Regions from separate parts of the Variovorax nitratireducens genome, predicted to be linked through region 2. Evidence: riboswitches for the same ligand, from Rfam matches in the RefSeq annotation. Region 2 holds a riboswitch; the other holds the start of a gene.
What was found. Region 2 has a riboswitch for S-adenosylhomocysteine ahead of ahcY (adenosylhomocysteinase). Riboswitches for the same ligand answer to the same signal wherever they lie in the genome.
Positions count from the first base shown of each region.

Region 1: linked by a shared signal. The riboswitch ahead of metH (methionine synthase) and the one ahead of ahcY (adenosylhomocysteinase) in region 2 are both predicted to bind S-adenosylhomocysteine.

Region 1 covers NZ_JBPJZO010000002.1:197,308-201,514, reverse strand. The annotation lists gene ACSFA8_RS06245 (SH3 domain-containing protein) at 1-173, shown strand, start outside; gene ACSFA8_RS06240 (LysR family transcriptional regulator) at 180-1,094, opposite strand; gene ACSFA8_RS06235 (PACE efflux transporter) at 1,165-1,638, shown strand; S-adenosyl-L-homocysteine riboswitch at 1,646-1,728, shown strand; gene metH (methionine synthase) at 1,754-4,207, shown strand, end outside.
Region 2 covers NZ_JBPJZO010000007.1:159,049-163,255, forward strand. The annotation lists gene ACSFA8_RS17930 (peptide chain release factor 3) at 179-1,813, opposite strand; S-adenosyl-L-homocysteine riboswitch at 1,932-1,999, shown strand; gene ahcY (adenosylhomocysteinase) at 2,080-3,519, shown strand; gene ACSFA8_RS17940 (TlyA family RNA methyltransferase) at 3,530-4,207, shown strand, end outside.

The DNA.
Region 1 (4,207 bases), on a different contig from region 2:
CCGTCGTACCGCCGCAGCAGGGCGGTGGCCGACCGAATGTCGGCGTAGCACCGGCCACGCCGCCAGCGCCGCCCAACGTCAATGTGCCGCAGGCGCCGCGACCGCATACCCCCCCGGGCGGCCGGCCCAATCTCGGGGACGGTTCGGGCGCGCAGAGGCCCGACGGGGGCTGACAGCCTTCAGGCGGCGGGCGCCGGTGCGCCCTCGCTCCTGTCGGCGCGCTGGATGAGCTGAATGAAGCGTTGCGCGCCCAGGCCGAGCGGGCGCTCCTTCGACCACACCACGTCGACCCACAGATCGAGCCCGTTCGAGAGGTTCTCGAACTCGATCTCGACCAGTTCGCCGGCCGCCACATGGGGCTGCGCGAAGCTGCGCGGCAGCCAGCCCCAACCGACCCCCGCCTTGATCAGGCTGAGCGCCGCCTGGGCGTTGTCGCTGCGCCAGATGTGCCGCGCGAACACCAGGCGTGGGTCGCTCGATGCGAGGTCGCGGCCGGCCACGACCACCTGCCGCGTGTTGGTCAGGTGCTGCTCGCGCAGGCGCCGGCCGGCGGCCACGAACACCGGGTGGTTCGGCGCGATCACCGCCACCAGCAGCTCGCTCGCGACCTCCTGAAAACCTTCGCGCCCGTCGATGCTGGGGCGCTCGAACACCAGCGCGAGCTGGGCCCGACCGGTGTGCAGCATTTCGAGCGCATCGGCCTGCGGTGCCGCGAGCACTTCGACTTCGAGCAGGGGGTGCTCCTGCGCCAGCGCGGCGAGCGGCGCGCTCCAGGGCGCAGACAGCAGTTCCGGCGCAATCGCCAGCGTGAGGTGGTTTTCGAGCCCCTGCGTCAGCCCGAGCGCCTGCACCTGCAGCGCCTTCAGCTGGGCCGCCAGCAGCCGCGCCTGCGGCTCCAGCGAGCGCGCCGCTGCGGTGGGGCGCGGTTCGCGGCCACTGCGGTCGAACAACGGCAGGGCGAGCTCAGCTTCGAGGTGGGCGATGGCCATGCTCACGGCCGAAGGCACGCGCCCCAGCGAGCGCGCGGCGGCCGAAAACGAGCCGCGGTCGATCACCGCGAGAAAAACTTCGACCGTGTCGCTGGAAAAGGCCATGGGTTGACTATCAATTTATCTGAAAGAAGATGACTTTTTATATCAATTCACCCGTCATAAAGTCGACTTCATGCAAGGAATTCAACGCAAAGTCGTCTACATCAGCCTCTATGAAGGCATTGCCATCGTCGCGGCCGCCGGCGGCCTGGCGCTCATGACGGGCCAGGGGCTGGGGCATTCGGGCGCACTGGCCGTGGCGGCATCGGTCGTGGCGGTGGTCTGGAATCTCGCGTTCAACACCCTGTTCGAGCGCTGGGAGTCGCGCCAGGCCGTGCGCGGCCGCAGCGTGCGCCGCCGCATCGCGCATGCAATCGGCTTCGAGGGCGGGCTGATCGCCTTTCTGGTGCCGATGTTCGCGTGGGGGCTGGGCGTGAGCCTGTGGGAGGCCCTGGTGATGGACCTCGGCCTGGTGCTGTTCTTCCTGGTCTACACCTTTGCCTTCAACTGGGGCTTCGACCGCGTCTTCGGCCTGCCGGCCTCGGCCGCGGGGGCGCCGCCAGGGCGGCTCGGGGTTTGTGAACCGGCCCTGGCCAAGACGACTTAAAATCCGCGCTCCCAAGGAGCGTTGCAACATCCCCCGCGCGGAGGTGTCAGGCTTGGGGTTCCAGGTCTCCCGCAACGACGCTCACCTGCTGATCCGATTCACACAGGTGAGTGCCATGTCCCAAGTCCCCGTTCCCCCCATGCTGCTGTCCGGCCTCGAGCCGGTCACGATCGGCGAGGGCTCGCTGTTCGTCAACATCGGCGAGCGCACCAACGTGACGGGCTCGAAGGCCTTTGCGCGAATGATCCTGAACGGCCAGTTCGAAGAGGCGCTGGCGGTTGCGCGCCAGCAGGTCGAAAACGGCGCGCAGGTGATCGACATCAACATGGACGAAGCCATGCTCGACAGCAAGGCGGCGATGGTTCGTTTCCTGAACCTGATCGCGAGCGAGCCCGACATCGCGCGCATGCCGATCATGGTCGACAGCTCGAAGTGGGAAGTGATCGAGGCCGGACTGCGCTGCATCCAGGGCAAAGGCATCGTCAACTCGATCTCGATGAAGGAGGGCGAGGCGCAGTTCAAGCACCAGGCCAAGCTGCTGCGGCGCTATGGCGCGGCCGCCGTCGTGATGGCCTTCGACGAGAAAGGCCAGGCCGACACCTACCAGCGCAAGATCGAAATCTGCGAGCGCGCCTACCGCATCCTGGTCGACGAGATCGGCTTTCCGGCGGAAGACATCATCTTCGACCCCAACATCTTCGCGGTGGCCACCGGCATCGAGGAGCACAACAACTACGCGGTCGACTTCATCGAGGCGACACGCTGGATCAAGCAGAACCTGCCCGGCGCCAAGGTGTCGGGCGGCGTCAGCAACGTGAGCTTCAGCTTCCGCGGCAACGACCCGGTGCGCGAAGCGATCCACACCGTGTTCCTGTACCACGCGATCAAGGCTGGCATGGACATGGGCATCGTCAATGCCGGCATGGTCGGTGTCTATGACGACCTCGAGCCGACCTTGCGCGAGCGCGTCGAGGACGTGATCCTGAACCGCCGGCCCGACGCCGGCGAGCGCCTGGTCGAGGTGGCCGAAACCGCCAAGAGCGGCGCCAAAGACGAGAGCAAGCGCAACGACTGGCGCGGCACGCCCGATGCACCCGTCACGGTCGGGCAGCGCCTGACGCACGCGCTGGTGCACGGCATCACCGAGTTCATCGTCGAAGACACCGAAGAGGCCTACCAGGACATCCTCGCCAAGGGCGGCCGCCCGCTGCACGTGATCGAAGGCCCGCTGATGGACGGCATGAACGTGGTCGGCGACCTGTTCGGCCAGGGCAAGATGTTCCTGCCGCAGGTGGTGAAGTCGGCCCGCGTGATGAAGCAGGCGGTGGCGCACCTGCTGCCCTACATCGAGGAAGAAAAGCTGCGCGACGAAGCAGCCGGGCGCGACGTGCGCACCAAGGGCAAGATCATCATCGCTACCGTCAAGGGCGACGTGCACGACATCGGCAAGAACATCGTCACCGTCGTGCTCCAGTGCAACAACTTCGAGGTCGTGAACATGGGCGTGATGGTGCCCTGCCACGAGATTCTGGCGCGCGCCAAGGTCGAGGGCGCCGACATCGTGGGCCTCAGCGGCCTTATCACGCCGAGCCTCGAAGAGATGCAGTACGTCGCGGGCGAGATGCAGCGCGACGACCATTTCCGCATCAGGAAGATCCCGCTGATGATCGGCGGCGCCACCACCAGCCGCGTGCACACGGCGGTCAAGATCGCGCCGCACTACGAAGGCCCGGTGGTCTACGTGCCCGATGCCTCGCGCAGCGTGAGCGTGGCGCAGTCGCTGCTTTCCGACCAGGCCACGAAGTACATCGACGAACTCAACGCCGACTACGACAAGGTGCGCCACCAGCATGCCAACAAGAAGCAGGTGACCCTTTGGCCGCTCCAGAAGGCGCGTGCCAACAAGACACCGGTCGACTGGTCGGCCTATACGCCGACCGTGCCGCGCTTCCTGGGCCGCCGCGTGTTCAAGAACTTCGACCTGACCGAGCTCGCCAGGTACATCGACTGGGGCCCGTTCTTCCAGACCTGGGATCTGGCCGGGCCGTTCCCTGCGATCCTGAAGGACGAGGTGGTCGGCACCGAGGCCGTGCGCGTGTATGCCGATGCCAAGCGCATGCTGCAGCGCCTGATCGAAGGCCGCTGGCTCAGTGCCAGCGGCATCGTCGGCTTCTGGCCGGCCAACACGGTCAACGACGACGACATCGTGCTCTACACCGACGAGTCGCGCACCGAAGTCGCGCTCACCTGGTACGGCATGCGCCAGCAAGCCGAAAAACAGGTGATCGAAGGCGTGATGCGCCCGAGCCGCTGCCTGGCCGACTTCGTGGCGCCGAAAGACAGCGGCATCAAGGACTACGTCGGCGTGTTCGCCGTGACCGCCGGCCTCGGCATCGAGAAGAAGGAAAAGTACTTCATCGACGACCTCGACGACTACTCGGCCATCATGCTGAAGGCGCTCGCCGACCGCCTGGCCGAAGCCTTTGCGGAGGCCATGCACCACCGCGCGCGCACCGACCTCTGGGGCTATGCGACGAACGAGGGGCTGAGCAACGAAGACATGATTGCC
Region 2 (4,207 bases):
GTCACATCAGCCCGCCGCCGGGCCGCCCCAAGGCGGGCTGCGCCCCTCGGGGGGGCAGCGAGGACACGGCAGTGCCGAGCGTGGGGGTCACATCAGCCCGCCGCCGGGCCGCCCCAAGGCGGGCTGCGCCCCCTCGGGGGGCAGCGAGGACACGGCAGTGCCGAGCGTGGGGGTCACATCACCCCGCCGTCTGCAGCGCCAGCCCCGCGTGCTCCCGCAGCGGATGGAAATGGATCTTCGGAAAGCGCTCCTGCGCGAGGCGCACGTCGTACGGCGAGGTGCACAGGTACGCCAGCGTGTTGGCCGCATCGAGCGCCATGCGCGCCGGGTAGGCGTTGACGAATTCGCGCAGCTCGGCCGGCGTGTCGGCCGTGATCCAGCGGGCGCCGGTGTACTGGCATCCTTCGAGCTTCACGTCGGCGTCGTACTCGGCCTTCAGGCGGTGCTGCACCACTTCGAACTGAAGTTGCCCGACCGCGCCGAGCAGCATCGGCCCGCCCATCTCGGGGCGAAACACCTGGATCGCACCCTCCTCGCCGAGTTGCGCCAGGCCTTGCTGCAACTGCTTGGTGCGCAGCGGGTTCTTCAGGATCACGGTCATGAACAGCTCGGGCGCAAAGAAGGGCAGGCCGGTGAACTGCAGCGAGGCGCCGTCGGTGATGGTGTCGCCCAACTGCACGCCGCCATGCGTGGTGAAGCCCACGATGTCACCGGCATAGGCTTCCTCCACCGCCTCGCGGCGCTGGCTCATGAAGGTGACGACGCTGGTCGGCCGCAACTCCTTGGCGGTGCGCTGCACCTTGAGCCGCATGCCCGGCGTGTACTTGCCCGAGGCCATGCGCACGAAGGCGATGCGGTCGCGGTGGTTGGCGTCCATGTTGGCTTGCACCTTGAACACGACGCCGGCGAAATCCTTGTCCTCGGGCTGGATCTCTTTCACGACCGGCTGGCGGTTGACCAGCGTGGTGCTGGTGCGCGACTGCGGCGAGGGCGCGAGGTCGACTAGCGCGTCGAGCACTTCCATCACGCCGAAGTTGTTGACGCCCGAGCCGAAGAACACCGGGGTCTGCTTGCCGGCGAGAAAGGCGGCGCGATCCCATTCGGGCGAGGCCCCGGCCGCCAGTTCCATGCTCTGCTCGGCGATCTCGAACTCATGGCCGAAGCGCTTGAGCAGCGCGTCGCGGTCGCTCAATGCGATGGTCTCGAACTCCTGCGGCAGCCGCTCCTTGCCCGAATCGAACACCGTCATGGTCTGCGTGCGCAGGTTCATGATGCCGCCGAAGACTTTGCCCTGGCCGACTGGCCAGGTCATCGGCACACAGGGCATGCCGAGCTCGCGCTCGATCTCGTCGAGGATGTCGAGCGGCTCGCGCACCTCGCGGTCCATCTTGTTGACGAAGGTGATGATGGGCGTGTCGCGCTGGCGGCAGACTTCGATCAGGCGGCGCGTCTGCGCTTCGACGCCGTTGGCCGCGTCGATCACCATCAGCGCAGAGTCCACGGCCGTCAGCACGCGGTAGGTGTCTTCCGAGAAGTCCTTGTGGCCCGGTGTGTCGAGCAGGTTGATCACGTGGTCGCGGTAGAGCATCTGCATGACCGACGAGGCCACCGAAATGCCGCGCTGCTTTTCGATCTCCATCCAGTCCGAGGTGGCATGCCGCGTCGCCTTGCGCGCCTTGACCGAGCCTGCGATCTGGATTGCGCCCGAGAACAGCAGCAGCTTCTCAGTCAGCGTGGTCTTGCCGGCATCGGGGTGAGAAATGATCGCGAAGGTGCGACGGCGGCGGGTTTCGGCAAGGAAGGGGGATGACACACGGGGCTCCAGGAGAACCGCCGATTTTCGCAGACGCGCAAGAGCAGGCTGCTGCCACCGGCATGGCGGGCCGCCGGCATGTCTTGCGCGCGGCGCGGCGGCCTGCGCTAAAATCCGCCGTTCCGAGGAGCGTTGCAGCGCCAAAGGCGTGAGGCTCGGACACCTTCGCAACCACGCTCACCTGCTGTTCTCGCGGTGAGTTGCTGTCTCGTCAGACCCCCGAACGCAGTGGCACTTTTCAAACAACTTGTTTTGTTGGAGTTCTCATGAGCGCTGTTCTCAAGCCCACCCCCGTCACTTCCGCCGACCAGGCAATCGCCGACCTCTCCCTTGCCGCCTGGGGCCGCAAGGAAATCCGCATTGCGGAAACCGAAATGCCCGGCCTGATGGCGATCCGCCAGGAATTCGCCACGAGCCAGCCGCTCAAGGGCGCGCGCATCACGGGTTCGCTGCACATGACGATCCAGACGGCCGTGCTGATCGAGACGCTGCAGGCGCTCGGTGCCGACGTGCGCTGGGCTTCGTGCAACATCTTCTCGACGCAAGACCATGCCGCCGCCGCCATCGCTGCCGCCGGCACGCCGGTGTTCGCGATCAAGGGCGAGTCGCTGACCGACTACTGGGACTACACCCACGCCATCTTCGACTTCGGCCCCAAGGGTTCGAAGGGCGAAGGCCCGAACATGATCCTGGACGACGGTGGCGATGCCACGTTGCTGATGCATCTGGGCCAGCGCGCCGAGAAGGATCAATCGGTGCTCGCCAATCCGACCAGTGAAGAAGAACGCATCCTCTACGCCGCGATCAAGGCCAAGCTGGCGGTCGACGGCACCTGGTACACCCGCAAGTCGGCCGAGATCATCGGCGTGACCGAGGAAACCACCACCGGCGTGCACCGCCTGAACGAGATGTCGGCCAAGGGCACGCTGCTCTTCCGCGCCATCAACGTGAACGACTCGGTCACCAAGAGCAAGTTCGACAACCTTTACGGCTGCCGCGAATCGCTGGTCGACGGCATCAAGCGCGCGACCGACGTGATGATCGCCGGCAAGGTCGCCTGCGTGGCCGGCTACGGCGACGTGGGCAAGGGCTCGGCCCAGGCACTGCGCGCACTGTCGGCGCAAGTCTGGGTCACCGAGATCGACCCGATCAACGCGCTGCAGGCCGCGATGGAAGGCTACAAGGTCGTGACCATGGAGTACGCCGCCGACAAGGCCGACATCTTCGTGACGACCACCGGCAACAAGGACGTGATCACGCACGACACGATGGCCGCGATGAAAGACCAGGCCATCGTCTGCAACATCGGCCACTTCGACAACGAGATCGACGTCGCCTCGATCGAAAAGTACGAATGGGAAGAGATCAAGCCGCAGGTCGACCACATCACCTTCCCCGATGGCAAGAAAATCATCCTGCTGGCAAAGGGCCGCCTGGTGAACCTGGGCTGCGGCACCGGCCACCCGAGCTTCGTGATGTCGTCGTCGTTCGCCAACCAGACGATCGCGCAGATCGAACTCTTCACCAAGCCCGACGCTTACGAAGCCGGCAAGGTCTACGTGCTGCCCAAGCACCTGGACGAGAAGGTCGCCCGCCTGCACCTGAAGAAGGTCGGCGCGATGCTGACCGAACTGACGGATGCGCAGGCCGCCTACATCGGCGTCGACAAGAACGGCCCGTACAAGGCGGACACCTACCGCTATTGATCGAAGCGCTGTGCGCGCCGATCAATTGCTCGTCGAACGCGGCCTCGCCGCGTCACGCTCGCAGGCCGTCCGGCTGATTGCGGGCGGTATGCGCTGGCGCGACGCGGGGACGCAGGGCGCCTGGCGTGCCGTTGGCAAGAACCGCGACGATCTGCCCGAAACGGCCGAACTGGAACTGGCCGATGCAGCCGAGGCGCGTTACGTGTCGCGCGGCGGGCTCAAGCTCGAAGGCGCGCTGCGCGTTACCGGCATCGATGCGACGGGGCTGCAGTGCCTCGACATCGGGCAGTCGACCGGCGGCTTTACCGATTGCCTCCTGCAGCACGGCGCGGCGCATGTGACCGGCGTTGACGTCGGCCACGGGCAACTGCACGCCCGGCTGCGCGAGGACGAGCGCGTGACCGCGATTGAAAAGGTCAACGCGCGCAGCCTTGTGGCTGCGGATCTGGCAGCCGAGGCCGAGGCCGAGCCGCGCTTCGACCTGGTGGTCGGCGACCTGTCGTTCATCTCGCAGACGCTGGTGCTGCCCGCCGTGGTGCCCTTTCTCGCTGCGGACGGCCACTTGCTGATGTTGGTCAAGCCGCAGTTCGAACTGCAGCCGGGCCAGGTCGGCAAAGGCGGCATCGTGCGCGATGACGCGATGTATGCGGTGGTCGAGCAGCGCCTGCGCGATGCTTGCGCCGCACTC